2 regions of the Streptomyces sp. NPDC111628 genome follow, and region 2 is predicted to be linked to the other one. Evidence: riboswitches for the same ligand, from Rfam matches in the RefSeq annotation. Region 2 holds a riboswitch; the other holds the start of a gene.
What was found. Region 2 has a riboswitch for glycine ahead of gcvP (aminomethyl-transferring glycine dehydrogenase). Riboswitches for the same ligand answer to the same signal wherever they lie in the genome.
Positions count from the first base shown of each region.

Region 1 (7,004 bases), on a different contig from region 2:
GGTTGACCGTGATGCCGACCTCGTGAAGCCGGTCCTCGGCCTGCTGCCCGTCCAGCTCGGAGTCGCGCAGGTCCACCAGGACCAGGTGGACGTCCGTGCCGCCGGTCAGGACGGAGACGCCCGCCGCCTTCGCGTCGTCCCGCACCAGGCGCTCGGCCAGGATGCGGGCACCCTCCAGCGTACGGCCCTGGCGCTCCTTGAAGTCCTCGCTCGCGGCGACCTTGAAGGCGACGGCCTTGGCGGCCACCACGTGCTCCAGCGGACCACCCTGCTGACCGGGGAAGACGGCGGAGTTGATCTTCTTGGCCAGCTCGGCGGTGGAGAGGATCACACCGCCGCGGGGGCCGCCCAGCGTCTTGTGGGTCGTCGTCGTCACCACGTGCGCGTGCGGGACCGGGTTCGGGTGCAGGCCCGCCGCGACCAGACCGGCGAAGTGCGCCATGTCGACCATCAGGTACGCGCCGACCTCGTCCGCGACCTTGCGGAACGCGGCGAAGTCCAGCTGACGCGGGTACGCCGACCAGCCCGCCACGATCAGCTTCGGCTTGGTCTCCCTGGCCAGGCGCTCCACCTCGGCCATGTCGACCTGGCCGTCGTCGCCGACGTGGTAGGGGACGACGTTGTAGAGCTTGCCGGAGAAGTTGATCTTCATGCCGTGGGTCAGGTGCCCGCCGTGGGCGAGGTTCAGACCCATGATCGTGTCGCCGGGCTTGAGCAGCGCGAACATCGCGGCCGCGTTGGCCTGGGCGCCCGAGTGCGGCTGCACGTTGGCGTGCTCGGCGCCGAAGAGCGCCTTGACCCGGTCGATGGCGATCTGCTCGATCACGTCGACGTGCTCGCAGCCGCCGTAGTAGCGGCGGCCGGGGTAGCCCTCGGCGTACTTGTTGGTGAGGACCGAGCCCTGGGCCTCCATGACCGCGACCGGGGCGAAGTTCTCCGAGGCGATCATCTCGAGGGTGGACTGCTGGCGGTCCAGCTCGGCGTCGACGGCGGCGGCGACGTCCGGGTCCAGCTCGTGCAGGGGTGTGTTCAGAAGCGACATGCGATCGTGACTCCTCAGGCGCCGGCGAAGGCGGTGTACTCGTCGGCGGAGAGCAGGTCGGCCGGCTCGTCCGTGATCCGCACCTTGAACAGCCAGCCGCCCTCGAAGGGGGCGCTGTTCACCAGCGACGGGTCGTTGACGACGTCCTCGTTGACCTCGGTGATCTCGCCGGAGACGGGGGAGTACAGGTCGGAGACGGACTTGGTCGACTCCAGTTCGCCGCAGGTCTCGCCCGCGGTCACCGAGTCGCCGACCTCGGGGAGCTGCACGAAGACGACGTCACCGAGCGCGTTGGCCGCGTGCTCCGTGATGCCGACCGTCGAGACGCCGTCCTCGGCGCCCGACAGCCACTCGTGCTCCTTGCTGTAGCGCAGCTGCTGGGGGTTGCTCATGGCCTGAATTCTCCTGTACGCGAGGAAGTGGCTGGTGAAGGGGGTGCTGAGGGAGGGGTGGGTGACTCAGGGGGCTGCCGCGGAGGGGCGGTGCCCCGAGTCCACTGTCTACTTCTGGCGCTTGTAGAACGGCAGCGCCACGACCTCGTACGGCTCGTGACTGCCCCGGATGTCCACGCCGACGCCCTCGGTGCCCGGAGCCGCGTGCGCGGGGTCGACGTACGCCATGGCGATCGGCTTGCCCAGCGTCGGGGACGGGGCGCCGGAGGTGACCTCGCCGATCACCTCGCCGCCCGCGACGACCTGGTACCCGGAGCGCGGGACCCGGCGGCCCTCGGCGACCAGGCCGACCAGGACGCGGGGCGGCCGGGAAGCGGCGCGCTCGGCGGCCTCGGTCAGCGCGGCGCGCCCGACGAAGTCGCCCTCCTTCTCGAACTTCACCACCCGGCCCAGACCGGCGTCGAACGGGGTCAGCGCGGTCGACAGCTCGTTGCCGTACAGCGGCATGCCCGCCTCCAGGCGGAGCGTGTCCCGGCAGGACAGGCCGCACGGGGTCAGTCCCGCGCCCTCACCGGCCTTGGTCAGCGCCTGCCACAGCTCGACGGCGTGCTCGGGCTTCACGAACAGCTCGAAGCCGTCCTCGCCGGTGTAACCGGTGCGCGCGATCAGCGCCGGGACACCGGCGACCGTGCCGGGAAGACCGGCGTAGTACTTCAGGCCGTCCAGGTCGGCGTCGGTGAGCGAGGCGAGGATGCCCGGGGACTCGGGGCCCTGCACGGCGAGCAGCGCGTACGCGTCGCGGTCGTCACGCACCTCGGCGTCGAAGCCGGCCGCCCGCCCGGTCAGCGCGTCCAGCACGACCTGCGCGTTGGAGGCGTTGGCGACCACCATGTATTCGGAAGGGGCGGCCTCGGTCTCACCGAGCCGGTAGACGATCAGGTCGTCCAGGATGCCGCCGTCCTCGCGGCAGATCATGGTGTAGCGGGCCCGGCCCGGCTTCACGGTGCCGATGTTGCCGACCAGCGCGAAGTTCAGCAGCTCGGCCGCCTGCGGCCCGGTGACGCTGATCTCACCCATGTGCGACAGGTCGAAGAGACCGGCGCGGGTGCGCACCGCGACGTGCTCCTCGCGCTCGGAGCCGTAGCGCAGCGGCATGTCCCAGCCGGCGAAGTCGGTCATCGTCGCGCCCAGCGCGCGATGCGTGGCATCCAGCGCGGTACGGCGCAGTTCGGTACTGCTCATCGGTCGGTCGTCTCCCAGGACAGGACGGGGCGAGGTCGGTCCTCCCCATCTGTCATCGGAACCTGAGAGGTTCGCCACGGCCACCGGAGTACGGCGATCAGGGCTTGCACCTTGGGTGGGACCACCGTCGGGGGCGGTCCGCTTTTCAGATGTGCCTCGCCCGCGCGGTAACGGTGCCTGAGAGATTCAAGGGAGGGACTTGCTCCTTCGGCGCCCCGGCGCGGCCGGGGACTCTCCCGCGCGGATTCAAACGGCCGGTATGCAGTTGGCGCCGCCATCATTGCACGCCTGGCTCATCCGTGGGCAGAGCTGTTCTTGTAACCGGCTTGTGGCAGTAAGCGAACGAAAACGCGAGACCCGCGCATTACCTTCTCTTTACACTCGACGGGGAGGTACTCGTGTACCGCCCCAGGGGAGGACGATCACGGTGAACAGGACCACGGCGTACGCCACGACCTCGGGACTCGCGCTGCCCAAGCAGCCGGCCGCCCCGGCCCCCGAGGCATGCGCCCCACTGACCGCACCCGTCGTCCGCGACCTGAGGGACCGCGACGGCCGCAGCCCGCACGCCCTGCTCTTCGGACCCCGGGACCTGGTGGTGATCACCGGCCTGCCCGGCAGCGGCAAGTCCACGCTCATGCGGCGCACCGTGCGCGGCGGCCGCATCGACTCCCAGGACACCCGCGACCGCTGGGACCAGCGTATGCCGCGCCTCCTGCCGTACGCGCTCTACCGCCCCCTCGTCCGCCTCGCCCACTACGCCGGACTGCGCCGCGCGCTGCGCTCCGGCGAGGCCGTCGTCGTGCACGACTGCGGCACCCAGGCCTGGGTGCGCGGCTGGCTGGCCCGCGAGGCCCGCCGCCGGGACGGCACCCTGCACCTGCTGCTCCTCGACGTCGCCCCCGGCGAGGCCCTGGCCGGCCAGCGCGAGCGCGGCCGGGGCGTCTCGCGGTACGCGTTCCTGCGGCACCGCACGGCCAACTCCCGCCTGCTGCGCGCGGTGACCGAGGGCACCCTGCCCGCCGGCTGCTCCTCGGCGGTCGTCCTGGACCGGGCGGCGGCCGACACCCTGCGGCGGATCGCCTTCACGGGGTGACGCACGGTAGGGCACCGGAGTCGAACGGGTTAGCCTTTCAGCCACGAACGGCGGTACCAGGCAGGCGGTAGGTAGACAGATGGACTTCCCGGCACAGGCGCACCCCCACCCGCACGGCGGGTGGCCCGGCAACGAGCTGGAGGAGGTGCTGTCCGCCTCCCTCGGCATCCCGTCGGCCGGCGGCCGGATCGTGGAGGTCCTCGGCCGCAGCTTCCTGTGGATACCCCTGCCGAACGGCGGCGGCCCGCACAGCGGCCCCCTCGACCTGCCGTCGCTGGAGATCGACGGCCAGGCCTACGTGCCGGTGTTCAGCTCGGAGGAGCAGCTGCGCCAGGTCGCCGGCGCGCACATGGCGTACACCATCGCCCCCGCCGCGGAGTTCGCCCGCGGCCTGCCCCCGCAGGTCGGCATCGCGGTGAACCCGGAGGGCGTGGTCGGCATCCCGCTGCCGCCGCCCGCCGTGGCCGAGCTGTGCCGGGCCGGGCGCACCCCGCTGGACGGGCCCTCCTCCGGCGGCCGGGTCCGCCTCTTCGAGCCGGACTGGCAGGACGACCCGGTGGACTTCCTGGCCGCGGCCTCCGCCGAGTTCGCCGCCACCGGCGTCGTCCGCAGCGCGCGCCGCTGCCTGGCCGCCGTCGAGACCGCCGACCCGGTCCTGTTCGTCGGCGTCGAACTGACCCACTGGGAGGACGACGCCCGCGCCCTCCCCCTGGACGCCCTCGGCCGAGCCCTGACCAGGGCCCCCTTGAAGTACCAGGTCAACCTGGTCCTTCTGGAAGCAGCCCAGGACCCGGTCTGCGACTGGATGCGGGAGAAGGTCAGGCCCTTCTACAACGGTGACTTGTAGACACCGGTAAGGGGGAGTGCCGTCAGGGGCGCGGGGAACTGCGCGACAAGCCACGACGAAACCCGCACCCGCAAGACGGCAGCTCACCCCGAGCTCCTAGGCCCCCCGCACCCGGCGGAGCCTTAAGCTGGTCCCCACACCGGGGGAACTTCTCGAAGGGGCGATACGCGTGAGCGCCAGCGGCACCACGACCGGACAGGTCGAGCACATGCTGCGCCAGGTGACGCCCGGGCGCTACGACGCCTACGAGGCCCTGCTGCGCGCCCTCGCCAGCCCCACTTCCGGCCAGGTCTGGATGCTGCTGTGGCACGGCCAGGCCGGCTCCCCGGACGCCCAGTACGGAAACATGGAGGTCGAGGGCTACGGCTACGCGCCCTGCGTGACCTCCGCCCAGGAGCTCTCGGCCAGCGGCTGGAACCGGTCGTACGAAGTGGTCGACGGCCTGGAGGTCGCCCGCGCCCTCTACCCGGACCACTACGGACTGTGGCTCAACCCGCACGCCCCCGGCGGCGGCGTCGGCATCCCCTGGCTCGACCTGCGCCGCATCGCCTCCGGCCTGGACCGCCAGCCCGCCGGGCCGCTGCGGCTGTCCGAACCGGCCATCGAGATCCCCCAGTTCTACGCCCTGCTCGCACAGAACGCCCACCGCACCCCGGCAGTCCGCGCGCTGCGCCGCGCCTGGGTGCAGCCGGCGCTGGGGGCGCCGTACCTCGCCATCGGCCTGGACGTGTACGACACCTCCCCGCCGGCCGTCGACGCGGTGCGCGCCATGATGCAGCAGTCCGTCGGCGCGGTACCGGACGGGCTGCCGGTGTCGACGGTGGCGATGACCGACGCCCACGACCCGGTCGCCCTGTGGCTGCGCGCCAACGCGCGCCCGTTCTACGACCGCGAGGCCCACGCGCCGGCCCCCGCCCAGGCGCCGGCGGGCGGGTACGGATACCCTCCGGCCGGTAGCCGGTACTGACGGCAGCGGGGTCCGTCCTCCCCGTCGGAAGAGGCGATCTTCGCGCGTAGATGGCGACGCAAAGCGCCGTCTTGTCCCCGATGTCCCAACTCGCCCGTGTCCGGCCCCCGTTACCCACTGTCCGGATAACGGAACACCTCAAACAGCATCACGGTTGCGCATCCATTCCCCGTCAAGTCTGGCTACAGATCGCCAAAGCGTTGAAGACTCCCGCAACAAGGGGTGGATGCTCGCCTCTTTGTACGACGGACTGATCACGCCGCTACAGCGGCAAGTGCGGGCCGGCTACCGCCGGTTGAGAGGGGTCCCTGCCAGATGACGGCACCATTGCACGAGCCGACCGCGGAAGCGGCCCCGAGTGCGGCAGAGGAAGCGGCGGTCGCCGGCGCCGAGGCCAAGTCGGTACAAGGGCGCTCCCTGGGCCGGATCGCCTGGGAGCGCCTGAAGCGGGACAAGCTGGCCCTCGCGGGCGGCATCGTCGTGCTGGTCCTCGTCGTGGTCGCCGTGTTCGCGCCCTTGATCACCTCCCTCTACGGGCAGGACCCCAACGCGTACAACGAGGACATGATCGACCCGCTGTTCGGTACCCCCACGGGTTCCCTGGGCGGCCTCGGCGGCGAACACTGGCTCGGCGTGGAGCCGGTCAACGGCCGCGACATCTTCGCCCGCATCGTCCACGGCGCACGCATCTCGCTGCTGGTCGGCTTCCTGTCCGCGATGGTCGCCGTGGTCCTCGGCACCGTCCTCGGTGTCCTCGCGGGCTTCTTCGGCGGCTGGGTCGACTCCCTCATCTGCCGGATCATGGACGGCCTGCTCGCCTTCCCGCAGCTGCTCTTCATCATCGCCCTGGTCTCCGTCATGCCGGACAACATGCTCGGACTGAGCGGCACGGGCGTGCGCCTGCTCATGATGATCGTGGTCATCGGCTTCTTCGGCTGGCCCTACATCGGTCGCGTGGTCCGCGGTCAGACACTCTCGATGCGCGAACGGGAGTACGTCGAGGCGGCCCGGTCGCTGGGTGCCGGACGGTTCTACATCCTCTTCAAGGAACTGCTGCCCAACCTGGTGGCGCCGATCATCGTGTACACGACGATGATGATCCCCACCAACATCCTCACCGAGGCGGCGCTCAGCTTCCTGGGCGTGGGCGTCAAGCCGCCCACGTCGTCCTGGGGGCAGATGCTCTCGAGCGCGATCGACTACTACAAGTCGGACCCCATGTACATGGTGGTCCCCGGTGTGGCGATCTTCATCACCGTTCTTGCCTTCAACCTCTTCGGTGACGGCGTGCGCGACGCGCTGGACCCGAAGGGCTCCCGCTGACCCTGCCGTACCGCAAGGCGACCCGTGGCACCTGCACGGGGTCTCTCATCTAATCCGGAGGATCCGAGATCGTGACTACCCAACGCACCTCAGGG
Region 1 is NZ_JBVKBZ010000001.1:1,419,809-1,426,812, forward strand. Features, by position in the region: gene glyA (serine hydroxymethyltransferase) at 1-1,042, opposite strand, end outside; gene gcvH (glycine cleavage system protein GcvH) at 1,057-1,434, opposite strand; gene gcvT (glycine cleavage system aminomethyltransferase GcvT) at 1,543-2,676, opposite strand; glycine riboswitch at 2,716-2,831, opposite strand; glycine riboswitch at 2,832-2,925, opposite strand; gene ACZ7MF_RS06885 (AAA family ATPase) at 3,104-3,772, shown strand; gene ACZ7MF_RS06890 (enhanced serine sensitivity protein SseB) at 3,852-4,619, shown strand; gene ACZ7MF_RS06895 (enhanced serine sensitivity protein SseB C-terminal domain-containing protein) at 4,789-5,586, shown strand; gene ACZ7MF_RS06900 (ABC transporter permease) at 5,902-6,909, shown strand; gene ACZ7MF_RS06905 (ABC transporter substrate-binding protein) at 6,981-7,004, shown strand, end outside.
Region 1: another riboswitch for glycine. It lies ahead of gcvT (glycine cleavage system aminomethyltransferase GcvT); the one in region 2 lies ahead of gcvP (aminomethyl-transferring glycine dehydrogenase).

Region 2 (7,004 bases):
GGGACTTCCGCCACGAGTCCGGCTTCGCGGCCTGTGCCACCCTGCTGGGCCTGCCCGAGCCGCCGACGGCCGTCTTCGCGGCCAGCGACCAGATGGCGCTCGGCGCGATCGAGGCACTGCGCCGCCGGGGGCTGCGGGTGCCGCAGGACATGAGCGTCGTCGGCTTCGACGACCTTCCGGAGGTCCGCTGGTCGGCCCCGCCCCTGACGACCGTGCGCCAGCCGCTCGCCGACATGGGCAGGGAGGCCGCGCGCACGGTGCTCCGCAGTACTCGCGGCGAACGTCCGGACCCGCCACGGATGGAGCTGGGCACGGAGCTGATCCTCCGCTCCAGCACGGCGCCGCCGCCCCCGCCCGCACCGGCGGCCCCCTCCGGCTGAGGTCTCTCGCTAGGGCCTGTCCGGCGGATCAGGTCGCAGGAAAGCCACGGCACCTCATGGACGCTGGTGAGCGGGGGCGATGGGGGCCCCTCCCGCGCATGGGGGTCCCCCCGCTCGAGCGAAGCCGGGAGTGGGGGAGAAGCCGACCGTGGGGGAGTCGGCAACCGACGACAACGCCGCTGGGGGTACCTCCCACGCGTTTGGGGCAGTGGGGGAGGGCGTGCCAGACCCCGCGTCTGCGGCATGATCCGCCGGACAGGCCCTAGGCCCGGCGCCCGAGCCTGCGGCGCGGCGTGCGCACCACGACCTGGCCCCAGCTGATCGCCCCCGTGATCTCCACCCTCAGCTCCACGGGCGCCCCGGTGTCGACGCTCCGCGGCGTCTTCACCTCGGCGTAACTGGTCACCAGGGAGTCGGTGTCCACCACGATGCCGGGCCGGGTCACGACCCTCAGCGCCCCGGCCCGCATGTCCAGGTCGATGTGGAGGGTGTCGTGCGCGATCACGGCGCGGGCGAGGTCGAGGGTCACCTCGCCCCAGGCCGACCGGATCTCCATCCGCCGCGGGACCACCCAGCCCTCGCCCCGCCGGGTGGACGCCCCCTCCTGCTCGATGCGGACGACGTCCTTGGCCGCGACGACCGGGTGGCCGTCGACAGCCGTCGGCAGGTCGGCGGTGAGGGCGGCGAGCTCCCGCTGGGTGCGCGCGGTGAGCGCCGCGCCCACCCGCTCGTCCAGCTCCTCCGGGGTCAGCCGGCCGTCGCCGGCGGCGGCGCTCAGGAGGTCCACGGCCCGGTCCCGGTCCGTGTGCGAAGCCCGGAGTGCGGGCATCCCGCCGTCCGGTGAGGGCTGCACCGACATAGCTCGACCCCGATCTCCCCGGGGCGTCCCGCGACCACCCCATCCACTGCGGCACACTAACGCTATATCGCGTTATACCCAACGGCCAACCCCACGTCCGCCGGCTCTTCCCCGCGGCGCAACGCCCTGCACCGGGCTACGGTGCCCCCATGAGCCTGAGCATCCGCAACCAGCTCCCCGGCACCGTCACCGCCGTCACCCCGGGCGAGGCCATGGCGACGGTCGCCGTCCGCCTCTCCGGCGGCCAGGACCTCACCGCGGCGATCACCCGGGAGGCCGCCGAGGACCTCGCGCTCGCCCCCGGCACCGCCGTGCGGGCCCTGGTGAAGTCCACCGAGGTGGCTCTGGCCACCGGGCGCGTGGACGGCCTGTCCATCCGCAACCGGCTGCCGGGCACGGTCACCGCCCTCACCACCGGCGCCGCGATGGCCGCGGTCGCGGTCGCCGTCGAGGGCGCCGAGCTGACCGCGGCCGTCACCCGGCAGGCCGCCGACGACCTGGGACTGTCCGTGGGTGTTCCCGTCGTCGCGCTGGTCAAGTCGACGGAGGTGTCGCTCGCCACGGCCTGAGACGCCGAGAGGCCCCGTCCGGACACCGCGGCCCGGACGGGGCCTCTCTCTCGCTTCCGCGGCGGGACTCAGTCCTCGTACGCGTCCAGCGGCGGGCAGGAGCAGACCAGGTTCCGGTCGCCGTAGGCCTGGTCGATGCGGCGCACCGGCGGCCAGTACTTGTCGGCGGCGGACACACCGGCCGGGAAGACGGCCTCCTCGCGGGTGTACGCGTGGTCCCACTCACCGCCGAGCGCGTCCGCGGTGTGCGGGGCGCCGCGCAGCGGGTTGTCGTCCGCCGGCCAGGCGCCGGAGCCGACCTTCTCGATCTCCGCGCGGATGACGATCATCGCCTCGCAGAACCGGTCCAGCTCGGCCAGGTCCTCGGACTCGGTCGGCTCGATCATCAGCGTGCCGGCCACCGGGAAGGACATCGTCGGCGCGTGGAAGCCGTAGTCGATCAGCCGCTTGGCGACGTCGTCCACGCTGACGCCGGTGGCCTTGGTCAGCGGGCGCAGGTCGATGATGCACTCGTGCGCGACCAGCCCGCCGGGGCCGTTGTAGAGCACCGGGAAGTGCGGCTCCAGGCGCTTGGCGATGTAGTTGGCGGACAGCACGGCCACCTGCGTGGCGCGCTTGAGGCCCTCGCCGCCCATCAGCCGCACGTACGACCAGGAGATCGGCAGGATGCCGGCCGAGCCCCACGGGGCCGCCGAGATCGGTCCGACGCCCGTCTGCGGACCGGCCGCGGGCTGCATCGGGTGGTTGGGCAGGTACGGCGCCAGGTGCGACCGTACGCCCACCGGGCCCACGCCGGGACCGCCGCCGCCGTGCGGGATGCAGAAGGTCTTGTGCAGGTTCAGGTGGGAGACGTCGCCGCCGAAGTGACCGGGCTTGGCGAGGCCGACCAGGGCGTTCAGGTTGGCGCCGTCCACGTAGACCTGGCCGCCCGCCTCGTGCACCTGCGCGCAGATGTCGGCCACGTGCTCCTCGAACACGCCGTGCGTGGACGGGTAGGTGATCATCAGCACGGCCAGCTCGTCGCGGTGCTTCTCGATCTTGGCCCGCAGGTCCTCGACGTCGATCTCGCCGTCCTCGGCGGTCTTGACGACGACGACCTTCATGCCGGCCATCACGGCGCTGGCGGCGTTGGTGCCGTGCGCGGAGGACGGGATGAGGCAGACGGTGCGCTGCTCGTCGCCGTTGGCCCGGTGGTAGCCGCGTACGGCGAGCAGGCCGGCGAACTCGCCCTGCGACCCGGCGTTGGGCTGGAGCGAGACCTTGTCGTACCCGGTGACCTCGGCGAGCCGCTCCTCCAGCTCACGGATGAGGGTGAGGTAGCCCTGCGCCTGCTCGGCGGGCGCGAAGGGGTGCAGCGCGCCGAACTCGGGCCAGGTGACCGGCTCCATCTCGGTGGTCGCGTTGAGCTTCATGGTGCAGGAGCCCAGCGGGATCATGCCGCGGTCCAGCGCGTAGTCCCGGTCGGCGAGGCGGCGCAGGTAGCGCAGCATCGCGGTCTCGGAGCGGTGCTGGTGGAAGACGGGGTGGGTCAGGAAGTCGTCGGTGCGCAGCAGCGCCTCGGGCAGCGTCTCCCCGGCCTCCGCGTCCAGCGACTCGATGTCGCCCTCCACGCCGAAGGCGTGCCACACGCCGCCGACCTGGGCGCGCGTGGTGGTCTCGTCGCAGGCGAACGACACGTGGTCGGCGTCGACGAGCCGCAGGTTGACGCCGTTCTCGCGGGCGGCGTGGACGACCTCGCCTGCCCGGCCGGGCACCCGCGCGGTGACGGTGTCGAAGTAGGCGCCGTGGACGATCTCGACGCCGCCCGCGGTGAGGCCGGCGGCGGTGATCGTGGCGTACCGGTGGGTGCGGCGGGCGATGGCCCGCAGGCCCTCGGGGCCGTGGTAGACGGCGTACATGCCGGCCATGACGGCGAGCAGCACCTGCGCGGTGCAGATGTTGCTGGTGGCCTTCTCGCGGCGGATGTGCTGCTCGCGGGTCTGCAGGGCCAGGCGGTAGGCCTTGTTGCCGTCGGCGTCCACGGAAACGCCGACCAGGCGGCCGGGGAGGCTGCGGGCGAACTTCTCGTGCACCGCCATGTAACCGGCGTGCGGTCCGCCGAAGCCCATCGGCACGCCGAAGCGCTGGGTGGTGCCCACCGCGATGTCCGCGCCCAGCTCGCCGGGCGAGGTGAGCAGGGTGAGGGCGAGCAGGTCGGCGGCGACGGTGACGAGCGCGCCGAGCTCGTGCGCCCGGTCGATCACCGGCTTGATGTCGCGGACGGCTCCGGAGGCGCCCGGGTACTGGAGCAGGACGCCGTTGATCTCCCGCTCCGCGACCTCGGCGGGGATGCCCTCGCTCAGGTCGGCGACGACGACCTCGACGCCGGTCGGCTCGGCACGGGTCTGTATCACCGCGACGGTCTGCGGCAACGCGTCCGCGTCGACCAGGAACAGGCCCTTCTTGTTCTTGCCCATGCGCCGGGACAGCGCCATCGCCTCGGCGGCGGCGGTGCCCTCGTCGAGCAGCGAGGCACCGGAGGTGGGCAGGCCGGTCAGCTCGGCGACCATCGTCTGGAAGTTCAGCAGGGCTTCGAGACGGCCCTGGGAGATCTCCGGCTGGTAGGGCGTGTACGCCGTGTACCAGGACGGGTTCTCCATGACGTTGCGCAGGATCACCGGCGGGGTGAAGGTGCCGTAGTAGCCGAGGCCGATCATGGAGTCGAGGACCTGGTTGCGATCGGCCAGCGAGCGGAGCTCGGCCAGCACCTCGGCCTCGGAGCGCGCGCCCGGCAGGTCCAGCGCGTCGGCGTTCTTGATCACATCCGGCACCGCGGCGGCCGTCAGTTCGTCGAGCGAACCGTAACCGACCTGCGCGAGCATCTTGGCCCGGGCCTCGTGGTCGGGGCCGATGTGGCGCTGCTCGAAGGGCATGGCCTGTTCGAGTTCGGAGAGCGGAGTGCGATGGGCGGTCATTGCGGAGGCCTCCTGGTCTGACGACCTTCGAGGGGCACCACGGCGCGGGTACCCGGACGGCCTCCCCCTCTGTCATCTCAACCTGAGAGCTTCACCGGGCGAGCCCTGGGGCTCTCCCGGCTTTCACCGTCGGTGAGAGCGGAAGCCGTCGACACCCGCCCTGCTTTCCAGAGTGACCTCGTCCGTGCGGTACGTGAGCCTGAGAGATTCCGGGGAGGATTTGCTCCTTCGGCGCCTCCGGTGGTGTCCGGAGGACTCTCCCGCGCGGGGTCAGCAGCCGTTTGCCAGCGTACCAGCGAGGTCGCCGCACGGACTTCGAGTGGCCGACCGGGCACTTGTGCCCTTTTGTAGTACTTACGGATGATTAGGCGGCTGGTGTGCGAGCCCAGTCCGGCCCAGTGGTGCGATCAAGTGGAGGGCCCCGTGCGTACTGACATCGATCCGCGGAACCTGATCGGCCGCAAGGCGTTCGACCGCGACGGCACCAGGATCGGCACCGTGGACGAGGTCTACCTCGACGATGCCACCGGCGTCCCCGAGTGGGCGGCGATACGAACCGGTCTCTTCAGCAGGGACGCCTTCGTCCCGCTGGAGCCCAGCGAGCTGGTCGACGGCACCCTGCGCGTGCCCTTCGACCGGGCGCTGATCAAGGAGGCACCCGACTTCGGCGTCGGCCGCCACCTCTCGCCCGAGCAGGAACTCCAGCTCTACCACCACTACGGCTTGGACGTGGCGGCCGCTCCCCCGCCTCCCGACCACGACTTCGGCAAGCTGGCCGGCAAGGGCAAGGGCCCCGACGAGGGCTGACCCGCCCCGTCCTCCGCGTCGGCGACCAGCGGCAGCGGATCCGCGGGCGTCAGCTCCGGGTCGTCCACCGCGAAGGTCCGCACCCGCCCGACCTCCGAGTACGGCGTCTCGAACCGCACGGTGACCCGCCCGAGACCACTGCCCTGCACCCAGCCGTGCCCCAGCTCCGTGTGCCGCACGTCGTGCCCCGCCGGCCACCGCCGCTCGGCGGGCGAGGGTCTGTGCTCCTCGGCGGGCTCGGTCTCGGGCTGCTCGGCCGATTCCTCGGCCCGGTCCCCCGCAGCCTGGGCGAACAGGTCCTCCTGCGTGTAGTCGGCGAGCCCGCTGACCCCCACCCCGAGCAGCCGCACGCCGCCCGTGGTGTCCACCGAGTCCAGCAGTCGGGCCGCCGCCTCGCGCACCACGGCGGGGTCGTCGGTGGGCCCGCGCAGGGTCTCGGAGCGGGTCAGCGTGGAGAAGTCGTATCTGCGCACCTTGAGCACGATGGTCCGCCCGGACAGACCGGAGCCGCGAAGGCGCCGCACGCAGCGGTCCGCCAGCCGTCCCACCTCGACGCCGACCCGCACCCGGTCGTGGATGTCCACGTCGTAGGTGTCCTCCACGGACACCGACTTGGTCTCCCGCTCGGCCACCACCGGCCGCTCGTCCCGCGCCAGCGCCATGGCGTACAGGGCGTGGCCGTGTGCCTTGCCCAGCAGCCGCACCAGCTCGTCCTCGCCCGCCTCGGCGATCTCGCCGACCGTGGTGATCCCCGCCCGCCGCAGGTGGTCACCCGTGGCCGGTCCCACCCCGGGCAGCGTCCGCACGGTCATCGGCTCCAGCATGGCCCGCTCGGTGCCCGGCGGGATGAGCACCAGTCCGTCGGGCTTGGCCGCCTCCGAGGCGATCTTGGCGAGCATCTTGGAGGCGGCGAGGCCCACGGACCCGGTGAGGCCGGTGACGGTGCGGATGTCCGTGCGCAGCTTCGCCCCGGTCACTCGCGCCGACTCCGCGTCCCGGGCCGCCCCGCCCGCGTCCAGGTCCACGAAGGCCTCGTCCAGGCTCAGCGGCTCCACCAGCGGCGACAGCTCCCGCAGCAGCCGCATCACCTGCTCGCTGATCGACCGGTAGAGCTCGAAGCGCGGCACGAGGTAGGCGGCGTGCGGCGCGAGCCTGCGGGCCTGGCCCATCGGCATCGCGGAGTGCACCCCGAACACCCGCGCCTCGTACGAGCAGGTGGCGACCACACCGCGCGGTCCGAGGCCGCCCACCACGACGGCCTTCCCGCGCAGGCTCGGCTTGGACGCCTGCTCCACCGAGGCGAAGAAGGCGTCCATGTCGAGATGCAGGATCGTGGGCGCGGTTCTCACATCTCCGATGCTGCCCTACGCCACTGACAATGCCGTCACCGGACGGCTCCGGGGCGCGGCGGGGTCAGACCGCCCGGTTGTTGCGC
Region 2 is NZ_JBVKBZ010000003.1:1,510,050-1,517,053, forward strand. Features, by position in the region: gene ACZ7MF_RS21905 (LacI family DNA-binding transcriptional regulator) at 1-380, shown strand, start outside; gene ACZ7MF_RS21910 (DUF1707 SHOCT-like domain-containing protein) at 643-1,239, opposite strand; gene ACZ7MF_RS21915 (TOBE domain-containing protein) at 1,389-1,808, shown strand; gene gcvP (aminomethyl-transferring glycine dehydrogenase) at 1,877-4,762, opposite strand; glycine riboswitch at 4,940-5,035, opposite strand; gene ACZ7MF_RS21925 (PRC-barrel domain-containing protein) at 5,186-5,569, shown strand; gene ACZ7MF_RS21930 (DNA polymerase IV) at 5,479-6,918, opposite strand; gene ACZ7MF_RS21935 (MerR family transcriptional regulator) at 6,983-7,004, opposite strand, start outside.